DNA from 3 places in the Mesorhizobium sanjuanii genome. Region 2 is predicted to be linked to each of the others. Evidence: riboswitches for the same ligand, from Rfam matches in the RefSeq annotation. Region 2 holds a riboswitch; each other region holds the start of a gene.
The links. A riboswitch is a leader RNA that binds a small molecule or an ion and turns the genes downstream of it on or off. The one in region 2 is predicted to bind cobalamin.
Positions count from the first base shown of each region.

Region 1: linked by a shared signal. The riboswitch ahead of CN311_RS16730 (DUF1636 family protein) and the one ahead of CN311_RS23780 (ABC transporter ATP-binding protein) in region 2 are both predicted to bind cobalamin.
Region 3: linked by a shared signal. The riboswitch ahead of metE (5-methyltetrahydropteroyltriglutamate--homocysteine S-methyltransferase) and the one ahead of CN311_RS23780 (ABC transporter ATP-binding protein) in region 2 are both predicted to bind cobalamin.

Region 1 covers NZ_NWQG01000103.1:14,243-20,418, forward strand. The annotation lists gene CN311_RS16700 (NADH-quinone oxidoreductase subunit D) at 1-864, opposite strand, end outside; gene CN311_RS16705 (Sec-independent protein translocase family protein) at 868-1,056, opposite strand; gene CN311_RS16710 (NADH-quinone oxidoreductase subunit C) at 1,067-1,669, opposite strand; gene CN311_RS16715 (NuoB/complex I 20 kDa subunit family protein) at 1,673-2,254, opposite strand; gene CN311_RS16720 (NADH-quinone oxidoreductase subunit A) at 2,245-2,610, opposite strand; gene CN311_RS16725 (winged helix-turn-helix domain-containing protein) at 2,941-4,140, shown strand; cobalamin riboswitch at 4,170-4,373, shown strand; gene CN311_RS16730 (DUF1636 family protein) at 4,412-4,840, shown strand; gene cobW (cobalamin biosynthesis protein CobW) at 4,843-5,880, shown strand; partial or broken gene CN311_RS16740 (cobaltochelatase subunit CobN) at 5,899-6,176, shown strand, end outside.
Region 2 covers NZ_NWQG01000175.1:2,601-8,776, forward strand. The annotation lists gene CN311_RS23775 (bifunctional helix-turn-helix transcriptional regulator/GNAT family N-acetyltransferase) at 57-995, shown strand; cobalamin riboswitch at 1,177-1,387, shown strand; gene CN311_RS23780 (ABC transporter ATP-binding protein) at 1,592-2,416, shown strand; gene CN311_RS23785 (ABC transporter substrate-binding protein) at 2,413-3,360, shown strand; gene CN311_RS23790 (FecCD family ABC transporter permease) at 3,411-4,376, shown strand; gene CN311_RS23795 (MarR family winged helix-turn-helix transcriptional regulator) at 4,532-5,008, shown strand; gene CN311_RS23800 (HlyD family secretion protein) at 5,005-6,176, shown strand, end outside.
Region 3 covers NZ_NWQG01000013.1:72,593-78,768, reverse strand. The annotation lists gene CN311_RS03200 (cytochrome P450 family protein) at 1-975, shown strand, start outside; partial or broken gene CN311_RS03195 (cytochrome P450) at 984-1,228, shown strand; cobalamin riboswitch at 1,503-1,702, shown strand; gene metE (5-methyltetrahydropteroyltriglutamate--homocysteine S-methyltransferase) at 1,819-4,149, shown strand; partial or broken gene CN311_RS03185 (IS256 family transposase) at 4,332-5,530, shown strand; gene CN311_RS03180 (hypothetical protein) at 6,069-6,176, opposite strand, start outside.

The DNA.
Region 1 (6,176 bases), on a different contig from region 2:
CGGGCCGCTGCCCTCCTTGCCGAGCAGGAGATCGACGCACTGGCGCATGATCTTGGCCGATTGGCGCATTTCTTCCATGCGCACGAGGTAGCGGTCGAAACAGTCGCCGTTCTTGCCGATCGGGATGTCGAAATCCATCTCGGCATAGCATTCATAGGGCTGTGACTTGCGCAGGTCCCATGCAGCGCCCGAACCGCGCACCATGACGCCGGAAAAGCCCCAGGCCCAGGCGTCGGCCAGCGACACCGTGCCGATATCGACATTGCGCTGCTTGAAGATGCGGTTGCCGGTGAGCAGCGCGTCGAGATCGTCGAGCGACTTCAGGAACGGGTCGATCCACTTGCCGATATCCTCGACCAGCTTTTGCGGCAGGTCCTGGTGGACGCCGCCCGGCCGGAAATAGGCCGCGTGCATGCGCGAGCCCGAGGCGCGTTCGTAGAACACCATCAGCTTTTCGCGCTCGACGAAGCCCCATAGCGGCGGCGTCAGCGCGCCGACGTCCAGCGCCTGCGTCGTCACATTGAGGATATGCGACATGATGCGGCCGATCTCGCAATAGAGCACGCGGATCAGCTGGCCGCGCTTCGGCACCTCGATGCCAAGCAGGCGCTCGGCGGCAAGCGCGAAGGCATGCTCCTGGTTCATCGGCGCGCAATAATCGAGCCGGTCGAGATAAGGCACGGCCTGCAAATAGGTCTTGTGCTCGATCAGCTTCTCCGTGCCGCGATGCAACAGCCCGATATGCGGATCGACGCGGTCGACCACTTCGCCGTCGAGCTCGAGAACCAGACGCAAAACGCCGTGGGCAGCAGGGTGCTGAGGCCCAAAGTTGATATTGAAATTGCGGACGGAGGTTTCAGCCACGGCTCATGCGTCTCCAGGCCATTTCTTGAAAGCCAAAATCCACAAGAGAACGAAATTCACCAGCGGAACAACCATCAAAAGGCTCAATGCGGAAGGCCAGCCTGCTCTCGGAAAGATCCGCCAATACGGCACGACCAGCACCACACAAATAATCAGCAGAATAAGCCAATGAAAAACCGAGAAGCTGCCCATCAATGCCCCCTCACTGCTTCGCCTTTTCATCGCCCGGCAGCACGTAGTCCGTTCCTTCCCATGGCGAAAGAAAATCGAAATTGCGGAATTCCTGCTTGAGCTCGACCGGCTCGTAGATGACGCGCTTGGCCTCGTCGTCGTAGCGCACTTCGACGAAGCCGGTCAGCGGGAAGTCCTTGCGCAGCGGATGGCCCTCGAAGCCGTAGTCGGTCAGGATTCGCCGCAGATCCGGATGGCCGGAGAACAGCACGCCATAGAGGTCGTAGGTCTCGCGCTCGAACCAGTCGGCGCCGGGATAGACGCCGGTGAGCGACGGCACCATGGTTTCCTCATTGGCCTGGACCTTGAGGCGGATACGCACATTCTGCTTCGGCGACAAAAAATGATAGACGACATCGAAGCGCTTGGCCCGCGACGGATAGTCGGCGCCGCAGACGTCGATGATCGAAATGAACTGGCATTTTGAATCGTCGCGCAGGAAGGTCGCCACCTCGATCAGGTCGCGCGGTTCGACGCAAACGGTTAGCTCGCCATAGGCAAGCACCGGGTCACTGAAGCGGCCGGGCAGCTTCTCGCCGAGATAGGTCGACAGTTCGCTTAAGGATATGCTCATGGATTACCGCTCGATCGTGCCGGTGCGGCGGATCTTCTTTTGCAGGAGAAGAATGCCGTAGAGCAGCGCTTCGGCGCTCGGCGGACAGCCGGGCACATAGATGTCGACCGGCACGATGCGGTCGCAGCCGCGCACCACCGAATAGGAATAGTGGTAGTAGCCGCCGCCATTGGCGCAGGAACCCATCGAGATGACGTAGCGCGGCTCCGGCATCTGGTCGTAGACCTTGCGCAGCGCCGGCGCCATCTTGTTGGTCAGCGTGCCGGCGACGATCATGATGTCGGACTGGCGCGGAGACGCGCGAGGCGCGACGCCGAACCTCTCCGAGTCGTAGCGCGGCATCGAGGTGTGGATCATCTCGACGGCGCAGCACGCCAGACCGAACGTCATGAACATCAGCGAGCCGCTGCGGGCCCAGGTGATCAGCGCCTCGGTCGAGGTGACGAGGAAACCCTTGTCGGCCAACTCGTTGTTGATCTCCAGGAAGAACGGATCGTCCTCCCCCACCGGCCGGCCGGTGTTGGGATCGATGAGGCCCTTGGGCCTCGGCGCGACGAGGGTGCCTGAACTGTCGTTCAATCCCATTCCAGCGCTCCTTTTTTCCATTCATAGGCAAAGCCGATGGTCAGCACTGCCAAAAACACCATCATCGACCAGAAACCGAGCATGCCGATCTTGGAGAACGACACCGCCCACGGAAACAGGAAGGCCACTTCCAGGTCGAAGATGATGAACAGGATCGACACCAGATAGAAGCGGATGTCGAACTTCATGCGGGCGTCGTCGAACGAGTTGAAACCGCATTCGTAGGCGGAAAGCTTTTCCGGGTCGGGATTGCGGTAGGCCACCAGGAACGGCGCCACGATCAGCGCCAGACCGACGACCAGTGCCACGCCGATGAACAGGACGATGGGCAGGTACGAACTCAGAAGTGCGTTCATGCTGCGGCTTTCCGTTGCCAATCCACTTTGATTACAGCACGGAACCGTATTGCGGAAGCGTGACAGTTTAACCACTGAACCGTTTTAGGGGCTCTATGCTGCAACGCGGCGAGGGTTAGCGCAGCGCTTTCGGCGAAGCAAGTCAAACCTTGTTCAAAACACGGTGCTGGACGGCACATCCCGAAAAACTGGTCCGATCCGCTCCTGTTTGATTTCCTTCACTTTTTACTCCACTTTTCTCTCCTGACATATATCCCGCCAAATCCCTGCTAGCATGGTCGGGAATCATCGGTTCTTGCCTCGCTTGAACACCATCAGGGCGCCGTCAGCATGAAGGAAAAGATCTCGCTCGGCATGGCCAGGCGCATCGCACTCGCCGCACAGGGTTTTACCGATCCGAGGCCGGGCGCCACGCCGGACCGCCGCCACCTGGCTCGCGTGCTGGCGCGCACCGGCCTGCTGCAGATCGATTCCGTCAGCGCGGTGGTGCGCGCCCACTATATGCCGCTCTACTCCCGCCTCGGTCCCTACCCCCTGTCCCTGCTCGACAACGCCGCTGTCACCCGCAAGCGCACGGTGTTCGAATATTGGGCGCATGAGGCCTCGTTCCTGCCGGTCGAGACATACCCGCTGATGCGCTGGCGCATGCAGCGGGCCGAGCGCGGCGACGAAATGTATCTGGGCCTCGCCAAATGGGGCCGCGAGCATGCCGCCTATATCGAAGATATCTACCGCGAGGTCGCCGAACGCGGCCCGATCGCCGCTTCTGCATTGGAGGGCCAGAAAGGCTCGGGCGGCTGGTGGGGCTGGAGCCACGCCAAGCACGCCTTCGAATGGCTGTTCTGGGCCGGCCGCATCACCACGGCGCATCGCCGCGGCTTCGAACGCTTCTATGATCTGCCCGAACGCGTGCTGCCGCCCGCCGTGCTCGCCCTGCCAGTGCCAACTGCCGAGGACGCGCATCGCGAATTGCTGCGCATCTCCGCCCGTGCCCATGGCGTGGCGACCGCAGGTGACCTGCGCGACTATTTCCGCCTGTCGCCGGCCGACATCAAGGGTCGGATCGAGGAACTGGTCGAAACGGGCGAGCTATTGCCGGTGCGCGTCGAAGGCTGGAGCAAGCCGGCTTACCTTCATAAGGACGCCCGCTTGCCGCGAAAAATCGAGGCCCGCGCCTTGCTGGCGCCGTTCGATCCGGTCGTCTTCGAGCGCTCGCGCACCGAAAGACTGTTCGACTTCCGCTACCGCATCGAAATCTACACGCCGGCCGAAAAGCGCCAATACGGCTATTACGTCCTGCCGTTCCTGCTTGGCGACAGGATCGTGGCACGCATCGACCTCAAGGCCGACCGCCCGGCAAGCGTCCTGCGCGTCCATGCCGCCTATGCGGAGCCCAGCGCGCCCGCCGAAACGCCGGCCGCGCTGGTCGAGGAGCTGAAGCAGATGCAGGGCTGGCTTGGCCTCGAACGCATCGAGGTGACACCAGCCGGGGATCTGGGTCCGGCGCTTGTCGACATCGCAGTGTCGTAAGCTCACGTTGACACCGCTGCCCGCAAAAGCCTAAATCCGGTTCAGACGGTCTCCTCTCGGCAAAGGGAGGAGCCAAGAGGGAATGCGGTGCGAAATCTCGGTTTCAAATCCGCGGCTGTCCCCGCAACTGTAAGCGACGAGCCAAGGCCGAAAACCACTGGGATGTTCCCGGGAAGGCGGCACAAAGGCGATGACCCGCGAGCCAGGAGACCTGCCGTCTGAGAGACAAGAATCCGATCGCCTGGCGGGTTTTCCGGGCAAGGAGCCTGATTTGGAACGCGACAGCAGTTTTTCGGCTGAGACAGCGGACATATTGCCCGGCGGGGACGATTCCCTGGCCGGCGTCACCGTCATCGTCTGCTCTTCCTGTCGCAATGAGGCCGGCTCCGATGCCCATCCCCGCGCCGGCGCGCTGCTCGCCGATGACACGCGTCAGGCCGCCTCTGGCGAAAAAATCCGCATCCGCACCGTCGAATGCCTCGGCAATTGCAAGCGACGGCTCAGCGCAGCGATCCTTCGTGACGGCTGCTGGAGCTACGTCTTCGGCGACCTGACTCCCACCAGCGGCGCCGATCTCGTCACCGGCGCGAAGCTCTTCGCCACCTCGACCGACGGTCTCATCCCCTGGCGCGGTCGCCCCGACAGCCTGAAGCGCGGCCTCGTGGCCCGCATCCCTCCCCTCGACCTCCTGAAGGACTGATCATGACTGGTTCCGTCTCCCGCGTTCCCTGCACCGTCGTCACCGGCTTTCTCGGCGCCGGCAAGACGACGCTGATCCGCCATCTGCTTGAAAACGCCGGAGGCAAGCGGCTCGCCATTATCGTCAACGAATTCGGCGATATCGGCATCGACGGCGAGATCTTGAAAGGTTGCGGCATCGACACCTGCCCGGAGGAGAACATCGTCGAGCTGGCCAATGGCTGCATCTGCTGCACCGTCGCCGACGATTTCGTCCCGGCGCTCGACCAGATCCTGTCGCGGACGCCGAAGGTCGACCATATCCTGATCGAAACCTCCGGCCTCGCGCTCCCAAAGCCACTCGTCCAGGCCTTCCAGTGGCCGTCGGTGAGAAGCCGGGTGACGGTCGACGGCGTCATCGCCGTGGTCGACGGCCCGGCGCTGGCCGAAGGTCGCGTCGCCAACGACATGGACGCCCTGCAGGCGCAGCGCGCTCAGGACGAGACGCTCGATCACGATGATCCTGTGGAAGAAGTGTTCGAGGATCAGCTTGCCTGCGCCGACCTGATCATATTGTCGAAGAGCGACTTGATGGATGCCGCCGGCTCGGCCCGCGCCAATGCCATCATCGGCGAGCATGTCGCGCGTGCCGTGAAGATCGTGCCGACATCGCAAGGCAAGGTCGATCCCTCGGTGCTGCTCGGTCTCGGCCTCGCCGTCGAGGACGACATCGAAAACCGCAAGACCCATCACGACGATGAGCTCGACCACGAGCATGACGATTTTGACTCCTTCGTCATCGACATCGCCTCCGTCTCCAACCCGGACGAACTGGCAAAACGCGTCGCCACCGCGGCTGAGGAAGAGAACGTTTTGCGCGTGAAGGGCTTCGTCGAGGTCGGCGGCAAACCGATGCGGCTGCTGCTGCAGGCCGTCGGCCCGCGCGTCAATCACTATTACGACCGCGCCTGGACGGCCGAGGACGACCGCCGCTCGCGCCTCGTCGTCATTGGCTTGAAGGGGCTGAACCGCCCGGCGATCGAACGTATCCTCGCTGGCTGAGGCAAAGCACAAACCGCGATGCACATCCTCACCACAACATCCGCCTCGCTCGACGATCTCGCCGAGCCTGTCGATCTCAGGCAGACGCCTGCGGATGTCGTGGCCCTGTCCTTCACCGACAGCGATCTGGCCGGGCTGGCGGCGGGCTGGAAGGCGGATGCGGCACGCCTGCCCTCGATGCGGCTGGCGGCGCTTCGCGATCTGCGTCATCCGATGTCCGTCGATCTCTGGATCGACAGCGTCGCCCGCCACGCCAAGGTCATCCTCGTCCGCATCCTCGGCGGCTACGACTGGTG
Region 2 (6,176 bases):
CCAGATACTTGACTAGGTCAAATAATTGATTGATCCTGTGCGGACAGGAGGATCCCATGACGATTCATCATTACTCCGGCAACGAACGGATCGATGCGGTGCGGGCCTTCAATCGCTTCTACACCCGTCAGATCGGGCTGCTCGATGAAGGGTGGCTGAAAAGCGCCTTCTCGCTGACCGAGGCACGGGTGCTTTACGAACTGGCGCATCGCGATGGCCTGACCGCCACCGATCTTGCGCGCGATCTCGGCCTCGATCCCGGCTATCTCAGCCGGCTGCTGAAGAAGTTCGAGGAACGCGGCCTAGTGGAGCGCGCCGCGATAGAAGCCGATGCGCGGCGTTCGTCGATCGCACTGACACCGGCCGGGCGGCGGGCCTTCGCGCCGCTGAACCGGGATTCGCACGATCAGGTGGCCGCCTTGCTCGATCGGTTGGCGGCATCGGACCAGGACAGGCTGGTCAAGGCCATGCAGACGGTGCAGCGCCTGCTGGGCGGCGACAGTGCCGAGCCGAAGGTGCCCTATCTGCTGCGACCCTTGCAGGTCGGCGATGTCGGCTGGATCGTGCGCCGCCAGGGTCTCATCTACGCGCAGGATTATGGCTGGGACGAAACCTATGAGGCGCTGGTCGCCGAGATCCTCGGCGCTTTCGTGAAATCCTTCGATCCGAAATGGGAGCGCAGCTGGATCGCCGAACGGGAAGGCGAGGTGGTCGGCTCGGTCTTTCTCGTGCGCAAGTCGGATGAGGTGGCGAAGCTGCGCCTGCTCTATGTCGAACCTTCGGCGCGCGGCCTCGGCATCGGCAAGCGGCTGGTCGAGGAATGCATCGGCTTTGCCCGCGCCAAGGGCTACAGAACGCTGACCTTGTGGACCAACGACATTCTCGTCTCGGCACGCCGCATCTATGAGGCGGCGGGCTTCAAGCTTGCCGAGGAGGAACGCCACCATTCCTTCGGCAAGGATCTGGTCGGCCAGAACTGGAACCTGGAGCTATAGCGGGCTTCCCGCGGTCGGGCGCCTGCCCGCGGCGGACCTTTCATCGAGAAAAATCGAAACGAGAACGTTTGGCCGACCGGTTGACAGCACAAGCCGATGTTTGTTATGTAATATTATTACATACGATGTTCCGATGCCTGCAAGCGCAATCAAAAACCGTTGCGGCGCGGTCGGGGAAAATCTAGGCTGAAAGGACGATGGTTCCCCGAGTCGAAAGGCGAGGGGTGAAAAGGGAACACGGTGAGACCTGCTTTCGGGTCGAGGCCGTGGCTGCCCCCGCAACTGTAAGCGGCGAGCAACATCCGCAGAATGCCACTGGCCGGCAAGGCTGGGAAGGCAGGATGAAGCCGAGACCCGCGAGCCAGGAGACCTGCCATCAGCTGAGTTGACCGGACGGGGTGTGCCGGGAGGAGACGTAAGCCATCGGTCTGTCGTCCGATCGGCTGAGCTTCCTTCCGTCGCCAGTTGAGAAAGTGACGGAAGGTGAGCGTCTCAGAGACCATCCACTGCACCATTTTGTGCTTGCTTCGCCGCGATCCAACCGGCGGGGTTCCGACCCGTACGCCGGGTCCGCGCGATCCAATGGGGCGCCACCGGTGAGCGCGCTCCTTCTCGAAGCCCGCGACGTGACCGCGACAGCGAATGGCCGGAACCTGGTTGATGGCGTGAGCCTTTCCGTGTCGGCGGGCGAGCGTCTGGCCATTATCGGCCCCAATGGCGCCGGCAAGACCACGCTTTTGCGCATGCTGTGCGGCGCACTGCCGCCGAGTGCCGGTGAGGTGCGTCTGTCGGGGCGCCGTCTCGACAGGATCACGCCGGCCGAGCGGGCGCTTGGCATGGCGGTCGTCGGCCAGACCGACCAGCCCGATCCCAGGCTCGCCTTGATCGACTATGTCGAACTTGGCCGTGTTCCGCATGCCGGCTTCAGACGCAGGCTGGAAGAGCGCGACATCGTCGTCGAGGCGCTGCGCACAACGGGCCTGCTGCCGCTGCTTGGCCGCACCATCGGCGAGCTCTCAGGCGGCGAGCGCCAGCGCGCCCAACTGGCCCGCGCCATCGCCCAGGAGCCAAGAATCCTGTTCCTCGACGAGCCGACCAACCACCTCGATCCGCGTGCTCGCGGCGAGCTTCTCGAACTGGTCGCCGGTTTCGGCATGACCGTAGTGGCGGTGCTGCACGATCTCGCCCTGGTGGCGCCCTTCGCCACCAGGGTTGCGATGATGAACAACGCCCGGCTGCAAGTGCTGGCCGCACCGCACGACGCACTGACCCAAGAGTTGATCCGCGACGTGTTCGGCATCGATGTGTTCCGCCTGCGCCACCCGACCGAAGACCGCGAGCTTACCGTCTTCGACGTTCCCAACCGTGCGTCCTCGCCATCCGGACAAATTTCCCTGAACCCAAGGAGCAATACCCCGTGAAGCGCTTCGTCCTCTCGCTTGCCTTTTCGCTGCTGGCCTCGGCGGCCTTCGCCTTTCCGGTCACTGTCGACAGTTGCGGCAAGCCGCTGACCTTCGACGCGCCGCCCAGGCGCGCCGTCATCCAGGATCTCAACATGGCAGAGATGGCCTTCGCGCTGAAGCTGCAGCCCTCGATCGTCGGCCTGACCGGCATCACCGGCTGGTACAAGGTTGGCCCTGAATTCAAGGCCGAGCAAGGCTCGATCCCGGAGCTGGCGCCAAAATACCCGACGCTGGAAAACCTCGTAGCCGTCCAGCCCGATTTCTTCTTCGCCGGCTGGTATTACGGCATGAAGCCGGGCGGCGAGGTGACGCCCGACACGCTCGCCCCGCACGGCATCAAGACGCTGGTGCTGACGGAAAGCTGCGTCCATCTCGACAAGAACCGGGCCGCCGCCTCGATGGACCTGCTCTATGGCGACGTCGAAAAGCTGGGCAAGATCTTCGGCAAGGAGGCCGAGGCGCAAAAGCTTGTTTCGAGCTGGAAGGCGCAACTCGCGCAGATCACCGCGAAGGTCGGCGACCGCAAGGGCACGCGCGTCTTCCTCTATGATTCCGGCGAAGACAAACCCTTCACCGCGGGCAAGTTCGCGATCCCGAGCGCCATGATCGCTGCTGCCGGCGGCGACAACATCATGGCCGACATGGAGACAAGCTGGGGCAATACGGATTGGGAGACGGTGGCGTCACGCAATCCGCAATTCCTGATCCTGCTCGATTACCAGGACGGTGCCGGCTACAGGAAACTGCTTGATTTCCTGAAGGCCCACCCGGCGATGAAGGAAACCGACGCGGTCAAGAACGAGCGCTTCGTGGCGCTGCGCTATGCCGAACTGACGCCCGGACCCGCCAATGTCGAGGCGATCGCCAAGATCGCCAGGGCTATGCATCCGGAAGCGTTCTGAGTTTGCGCCACAAGGCATTCGGACTTTTCGTAATTGCGGGAGCGGCAGCAATGGCCGTTCTTGCGCTGTTGTCGATCGCCTATGGCTCGACGGTGATCTCGCTGGCGGACGTCGTTGGCGCGCTGGCGCATACGGCCGGACTGGACACGCATCCGGTCTCTGGACCGGTCGGCAAGATCGTCGTCGACCTCAGGCTGCCGCGCACGCTGCTGGCGATCGCGGTGGGCGCCGGCCTCGGCGTCGTCGGCGCGTTGCTGCAGACCGTGACGCGCAACGACCTCGCCGACCCGTTCCTGTTCGGCCTCTCCTCCGGTGCGGCCGCCGGCGCGGTGTCCGTCATCACCGTTTTCGGCGACAGTTTCGGCATCTGGACCTTGCCTATTGCCGCCTTCACCGGCGGCATGCTGGCCGCCGGCATTGTCCTTCTGCTGGTGTCGCGGGTAAGGGGGCAGGGCCCGGAACGATTGATCCTGGCCGGACTTGCCGTCTCCTTCATCTTCACCGCGCTCACCAACTATCTCGTCTTCGCCGGCGACCAGCGCGCCGCTCATTCGGTGCTGTTCTGGACCATGGGCGGGCTCGGGCTGGCGCGCTGGGACAATATCGGCATGGCCGCTCTTGGCGCGGCCATCATCCTCGCCTACGGCTTGTGGAACCACCGTAGGTTCGACGCCTTCCTCGCCGGCGAAAATGCCGCCGAAAGCCTCGGTGTGCCGGTGGCGCGCATGCGCCGCACGACCTTTCTCGTTGCAGCGCTTGCAACCGCGATCCTGGTCTCGGTCGCCGGCGTCATCGGCTTCGTCGGCCTGATGATCCCGCATCTGTGCCGGCCGCTCGCAGGTCCGTTGCATCTGCGTCTGATCGCAAGCTCGGCGCTGTTCGGGGCGGTGCTGCTTTTGGCCAGCGACCTCCTTGCACGCACGCTGCTGCCGCCGCAGGAACTGCCGATCGGCATCATCACCAGCTCGCTCGGCGCTGTCTTCGTCGTCACCATGCTTATTCGCAATCGCCTTTGATCTTTCACCGCCACAGGACCCCACTCAGGTCCAACCGCTCTGCCGTTAATGAATCACTAACCACGACCGCATCGCACGGCTGTCATGCAGGTTTGCGGGCTTCTGGCGCAACACGGCGTCTTGAATGATAAGCACGCTTATTATATATACCGCTTATGGTTTCCGACGGCATCGACAGATTGGGCTTTTTAATCCACGACGTGCAGCGCCTGATGCGCAAGCGCTTCGAGGCGCGCGCCAGCGGGCTCGGCCTTTCCTCGGCGCAATGGCGGCTTATGGTCCGCGTCGCCAAGGAAGAAGGCATCACGCAGGCGCGGCTCGCCGAGCTTCTCGAAATCGAGCCGATCAGCGTGTCGCGTCTGGTCGACCGCATGGAGGAGGGCGGCTGGATCGAGCGCCGTTCCGACGCCGCCGACCGCCGCGTCCGCATGATCTTTCCGACCGCGAAGGCGAGCGAGGCCTATGCCGAGGTCAAGAGCCTCGCTGGCGAAGTCTATGAAGTATCGCTGACCGGCGTGTCGCCGGAAGATCGCCGCGTCCTGATCAAGGCGCTGGAAGTGATGGTCGAGAACCTGACGGATGCCGAGGCGTCCTGCGGAAAAATCAAGAGTGCGGAAGGCGCAGCAGCATGAACGCGGTAGCCAAGATAAATAAGAATGTGGCCGAGCTGGAGATGGAAGCTCCCTCGCAGCCGGCGGCAAGCCCCGTGGCGGTCGCTCCGCCGGTAGCACCGGCGCCGGTGGCGCCGAAGAAGAAGCGCCGTGCCGGCCGTTTCCTTTTGATGGTTGCTCTGCCCGCCGCACTGATCGCCGGCGGCGCTTACGTCTGGGTGACCGGCGGCCGCTACCAGGAGACCGAGAACGCCAATCTCCAGCAGGCCAAGGTGTCGATCGCTTCGGATACGGCGGGCCGCATCGTCCAGGTCGATATCGCCGACAACCAGTCTGTCAAGCGGGGCGATGTGCTGTTCGCCATCGATCCCGAGCCCTATCGGATTGCGCTCGCCCAGGCCGACGCGGCGGTGGCCGGTGCGCGCCTCAATGTCGAGCAACTGCGCGCGGCCTATAGCCAGGCGGTGGCACAGGAGAAATCCGACACCAGCGAAGTCGGTTACGCGCAGTCGCAGTACGACCGCGCCGCCGACCTCGCGCGCAAGGGCATCAATGCCAAGTCTTCGCTGGATGAGGCCAGGAACGATCTCGACAAGGCCAAGCAGCAACTGGCTGTGGCCCAGCAGGGCATCGTCAGCGCCAAGGCTGCACTTGGCGGCAATCCCGATATCGAGACGGACAAGCATCCGACCGTGATGGCGGCACTCGCCGCGCGCGACAAGGCTGCCTACGATCTGGCGCAGACCACGGTCAAGGCGCCTGCCGACGGCGTCATCAGCCAGGCCTCGTCGTTCAAGGTCGGCCAGTATGTCGGCTCGGGCACGCCGCTGTTTTCGCTGGTCGAAACCGGCGACACCTGGATCGACGCCAATTTCAAGGAAACCCAGCTCACCCACATGAAGCCCGGCCAGAAGGCCGAGATCGTGGTTGACACCTATCCGGGCCGGACTTTCGAAGCCACGGTCAAGGCGATTGGCGCCGGCACGGGCGCCGAGTTCTCGCTGCTGCCCGCCCAGAACGCCACCGGCAACTGGGTCAAGGTCACCCAGCGCATCCCGGTGCGCCTGGAACTGACGGATGCCGACGCCAAGATGGCGCTGCGCACCGGCATGAGCGCGACAGTCACCGTGGATACCGGCGTTGCGCGCGGCTTTCCCAAGATCTTCGGCCACGCCACGGCGGGCGAGCA
Region 3 (6,176 bases), on a different contig from region 2:
TGCAAAGTGGACAACATGACCACGGCGCACGGCGCCGATCACCGTCGCTTGCGCGGCCTGCTGTCCAGCAGCTTCGCGCCCAGTCGTATCGCCTTGCTGGCGCCACGGATCGAACAATGCGTCGATCGACTCCTGGCCGAGATGGCGCAGCGCGGCGGCAGTGCCGATCTGATTTGCGAGTTCGCCGTTCCGCTGCCCACCAACGTGATTGCCGAACTGTTCGGTTTGCCGGACGAACAGCGTGAAGAGATCGTCGCGCTCACCTACAGCCTGGCCAACACCTCCGCCACAGCCGAAGAGGTGCGACAGACGCGGCAGCGCATCCCGGAGTTCTTCCGTCGCCTTATCGCGCTCAAGCGGGGCCAGCTCGGCGATGATCTGGCTTCGGCCCTGATCGTCGCCCGCGACAAAGGCGAGCTCGTTTCCGACACCGAGCTCATCGACATGCTGTTCATGGTGCTCTCTGCGGGCTTCGTGACCACCGCCGGCGTCATCGGCAATGGCGTGCTGGCATTGCTGACGCATCCGCAGCAACTGCACTTGGTGCGCAGCGGCCAAGTTCCGTGGTCACAGGCGATCGAGGAGATCCTGCGCTGGGGCAGCTCAGCGGCCAATCTGCCGTTCCGCTATGCCACCCAGGACGTGGAGATCGACGGATGCATGGTCCGCCGCGGCGATGCCGTCCTGATGGCGTTCCATGCGGCGAACCGGGACGAAAAGGCCTTCGGTCCCGGCGCCGACAGGTTCGATGTCACCCGGCGGCACAACCCGCATTTGTCATTCGGCGAGGGGCCGCATTCCTGCCTGGGCGCTGCGCTGGCGCGCCTGGAATTGCGCTGCGCCTTCCCCGCGCTGTTCGGGCGGCTGGAGGATCTGGCGCTGACCATCGCTGCGGAGGACGTCGTCTACATGCCGTCTTACGTCATTCGCTGCCCGCAGCGTCTGCCGGTCACCTTCCGCGCTTCCATCGCTTAGAGAGTCCGGCATTCACCCCGGATTCGGTGATTCTCGGTTCGCCGGGATGGCTGGTCTCGCACGAGGGGGCGAGCATGCCCGGTTACGCACGATCGTGGCGCCGGCCTTCAGCAACCGCAGGGCGAAGCTGCTCGCGCAGCAGGTCGAGGCGATCGCCGCGCAATTGTTCGAGACGCTGGCGGCCCAGCCCCAGCCCGCCGACCTGAGGCGCCACCTCTCCTTTCCGCTTCCGGCCATGGTCATCAGCGCGCTGGAATGCGCAAGCACGCTGAGCGAAGCCGAGCGGGGTACAAATACTGTGATTCCCGGCGGACCGTGACAACCTGGCCCGACTTTACGCCCTTGAGCCCGGCGACCTCGATCTGATCCGGCGTCGCCGATGGGGACAAGGACCTCTCCGAGCCTGCACTGATGAGAGGCCGCATCGTATGCAGCTTTGGGCGAAAGAGACCGATCAGCACAAGGGCATTATTCGCATCATCACATAAACATCTCGTTATATGTATTGACAAGGAGCGAAGCGGCTGTGATTGTGCGCATGTCGTGGTTCTCCGCGCGGCACTGCCGTAGCGGAGCTAAGAGGGAAGCCGGTGCGATGCCGGCGCTGCCCCCGCAACTGTTAGCGGCGAGCCAAGCCCATTGGTGTCACTGAGGCGAACGGCCTCGGGAAGACGGGCAGAGGCTTTGACCCGCGAGCCAGGAGACCTGCCACGACGAACAACGTCCACGGGCGGGGTGTCTCGGTGGCCGCGGTAGCCCGGCTTCGTGCCGCCTGCTCGCGCGTTCCTTGTCCCCACGCCCCAACCATCGGGGTATGGCATGACTGTCTCTCAACGAATTCCTGTGGCGACGCTCGGCGTGCCGCGTATCGGTCGACGGCGGGAACTGAAATTCGCGCTTGAAAGCTACTGGTCCGGAAAATCTCCCGCTGCCGACCTGCTCGCGATGGCGAAGGCGCTACGCGCCGCTAGCTGGAGGGAGCAGCACGATCGCGGCGTGTCGAAAATCCCCTCCAACGATTTCTCGCTTTATGACCATGTGCTCGACACCGTTGCCATGGTCGGCGCCGTGCCGGCACGATACGCCTGGACTGACTGCGAGGTCCCACTCGATATCTATTTCGCAATGGCGCGCGGCAACCAAGATCAGGCCGCTGATTGCGGACATGCCGGTGACGAGCATGCGGCCAACGGGCATGGCCTTGCCGCGATGGAAATGACCAAATGGTTCGACACCAACTATCACTACATTGTGCCGGAACTTACCGACGATCAGAGCTTTGCCCTCTCGTCGGCGAAACCGGTCGATCATTTCCTCGAGGCCAAGGCGCTCGGCATCCACACGCGCCCGGTCCTGCTTGGACCGGTTACTTTTCTCAAGTTGGCGAAGTCACCTGAGGAAGGTTTCAACCCTATCGCGCTCCTGCCACGGCTGCTGCCCGTCTACGAGGAGCTCCTGCGGAGGCTGAAGCTCGCGGGAGCCGATTGGGTGCAGATCGATGAGCCGGCGCTCGTGGTCGATCTGGTTCCCAATGAACGGGATGCGCTCCAATTCGCCTACTGCCGGCTGTCAAAAGCAGCACCGGAGTTGAAGATCATGGTCGCTACCTATTTCGGATCGCTGGGAGACAATCTCGAGACCGCAATTTCTCTGCCCGTGGCGGGACTGCACGTCGATCTCGTGCGCGCTCCAGAGCAGTTGGAGACCGTCGGCCGGCTCGCGCAGAAGGAACTTGTGCTCTCGCTCGGACTGATCGACGGCCGCAACGTCTGGCGTGCGAACCTGCCTGCCATACTTGACCGCATCAAGCCGATCGTCGCCGGCTGGCCGCTGGACCGCGTGGAGATCGCCCCATCCTGCTCGATGCTGCATGTGCCGATCGACCTGGACATGGAGACGGAACTCGATGCGGATGTGAAGTCGTGGCTCGCCTTCGCGGCGCAAAAGACCGGCGAGCTGGTCGTGCTCGCCCGTGCCCTGGCCGAAGGCCGGGACGCGGTCGCCGCCGAACTGGAGGCGTCGGCTGAGGCTGCCGCCGTTCGCGCGACATCCGCGAAGGTGCATGATCCGCTCGTCGAAGGCCGGGTCGCCAGCATCAAGGTCGGCATGACGCGCCGGAAGAGCGCATTCGCCGTGCGCTCCAAGCTTCAGGCCGACACGTTTGGCTTGCCTTCCTTTCCCACCACGACGATCGGCTCCTTCCCGCAAACAGCCGAGGTTCGCAAGGCGCGGGCAGCCCATGCCAAAGGCGATTTGAGTTACGTCGACTATGAGGCGTTCCTGAAGAAAGAGATAGAAGCCGCCGTTCGCTGGCAAGAAGAGATCGGACTCGACGTGCTGGTCCACGGCGAATTCGAGCGCAACGATATGGTGCAGTATTTCGCTGAGCAGCTCTGCGGCTTCGCCTTCACGCAACACGGGTGGGTGCAGAGCTATGGCTCGCGCTTTGTGCGACCCCCGATCATCATTGGAGATGTGTCGCGACAAAATCCGATGACACTACACTGGTGGCGATATGCCCAGTCGCTGACGCCAAAGCCGATGAAGGGCATGCTTACCGGCCCGGTGACGATCCTCAACTGGTCCTTCGTCCGAGACGATCTTCCGCGCTCAGCCGTCTGCCGCCAGGTCGCGCTCGCCATTCGCGATGAAGCGAGCGACCTCGAAAAGGCCGGCGCCAGGATGATCCAGATCGACGAAGCGGCACTGCGCGAGGGCTTGCCGCTGCGCGAGGCCGACTGGGAGGCCTATCTCGACTGGGCCGTCGAATGCTTCCGGCTGGCTTCAACGGCGGTCGGCGATGCGACCCAGATCCACACCCATATGTGCTACTCCGAGTTCGGCGATATCGTGGACGCGATTGCCGAAATGGATGCCGATGTGATCTCCATTGAAACCTCGCGCTCGCAGATGGAACTGCTCGATACGCTTCGAACCTTCAAGTATCCGAACGGGATCGGTCCTGGCGTCTATGACATTCACTCGCCGCGGGTCCCGGAAGTGGGGGAGATTTCCAACCTCATCATGCTTGCGCGCGAGCGATTGTTGGATGGCCAACTGTGGGTGAATCCCGACTGCGGTCTCAAAACGCGCAGATGGCAGGAGGTCCGCCCTGCCCTGATGAACATGGTGGCTGCGGCACGCGCAATTCGGGAAAAATCGCAGACCGCGTAGGGCTCGCTCACCCTCCCCCGCCGGGGTCGCCGGGGTCGTGTCCCATCAGGTGGTGTAGCTCGGCGGTTACGAAGCCGCTCGCGAGCGCGCCGTTAGTAGCGAGTGAGCGGCGTGTCGGTGGTCATCGGCGCTTTCCGGTAGGGTTTGGTTGTTGACGCCAACCCATTTCGGAAGGACCACCGATGACCGACGACATGATGAACCTGCGCACGCTCGTGGAGAAGACCCCGGATGCCGATCTGCTGCGCGAGATGATCGGCTTTGCCGCCGAGCGGCTTATGGAGCTGGAGGTGGGCGCGGCCACCGACGCCGGCTATGGCGAGAAGACCCCGCTGCGGCTCGCCCAGCGCAATGGGTACCGCGACCGGGACTGGGAGACGCGGGCCGGCACGGTTGAGCTGCGCATCCCGAAGCTCAGGAAGGGAAGCTACTTCCCGGGTTTCCTCGAACCGCGCCGCATGGCCGAGAAGGCGCTGACCGCCGTCATCCAGGAACTTATGTGCAAGGCATCTCGACCCGGTCGGTTGACGACTTGGTCAAGGCCATGGGGATGAGCGGCATCTCCAAGAGCCAGGTCTCGCGGCTGTGCGAGGAGATCGACGGCAAGGTGAAGGCCTTCCTTGAGCGGCCGATCGAGGGCGATTGGCCATACCTGTGGATCGACGCCACTTACCTGAAGGTCCGCCGCGGTGGGCGGATCGTCTCGGTCGCCGTCATCATCGCCGTCGGCGTCAACGCGGACGGCCGGCGCGAGGTGCTTGGCATGGAGATCGGCACGTCGGAGGCCGAGCCGATCTGGACCGAGTTCCTGCGCAAGCTGACCCGTCGCGGCCTGCGCGGCGTCAAGCTCGTCGTCTCCGACGCACATGAAGGCCTCAAGGCGGCTGTCACCAAGGTGCTCAGCGCCACTTGGCAGAGGTGCCGCGTCCACTCCATGAGGAACGTGCTGGCGCACGCCGGCAAGAGCGGCCGCAGGGTCGTCTCGGCCTTCATCGCCACCGCTTTCGCCCAGGAAACGCCCGAGGCCGCAAGCGCCCAATGGCGCGCCGTCGCCGACCAGATCCGGCCGAAGGTGCCGAAGCTGGCGACAATCATGGATGACGCCGAGCCCGACGTGCTGGCCTACATGACCGTCCCGAAGGAACATCGCGCCAAGCTCCACTCGACGAATCCGATCGAGCGTCTCAACGGCGAGATCAAGCGGCGCACCGAGGTCGTCGGAATCTTCCCGAACGACGATGCGATCGTGCGCCTCGTCGGCGCTATCCTGCTCGAACAGAACGATGAATGGGCAGTGCAGCGGGCCAGATACATGACCCTGGAAACGATCAGCCAGATGAGCGATGATCCCCTCATCAGCCTGCCAGCCGTGGCACGCTGATCAGCCCGGCCCATGCCGGAGAGCACGGCGACCAATGCCGCCAGCTACACCACGCCCCGGGACACGATCCTCGCCGGCGGTGAGCGGCGACTCCACACTCGGAAGATCTAGTCTAGGGAAGTCCATCCGGCGCACCCAAGGAAATCGAGCTGCCGAAGCGCCTCGGCAACCTTGGCCTGGCGGAGGCCCTTGTCATGGCGCGTCGAAGTCAGCTGTTCCAGAGGCCGCCGTTGGCGGACGATCGAAGGAGGCTTGGGCCTCAAATGAGCCGGCCAGAAACGAGACGGCTCACAGCCAGCCAGTTTCGGATTATTCCCTTTTGGGATCATCCAGTATCACTATCGTCTCCCCGATCTTGATCGCCGAAACCCCGCTCCCGACCATCGGGAGAGGCATTGGCGATCACGCGGCGCCGGTCCGCGGAGCGTGTTCCGGGAAACCGGATGCAGGGCCAAGCTGGGGGAAGGTTCAAACGGCACTTCTGGAGACTTTTGAGGCGGCATCGACGCTCCACCATCTGCAGCGGGCCAACTCCCGCTCAATGGCCCGGTCTGCCTCTGTTTCCAATCACGATCACCGCGACGGCGAAGCCGAGCGGCCGCAGCTGGCTGGCGGACCCCCGTGTTTTGATGGTGAAGATCCGGCG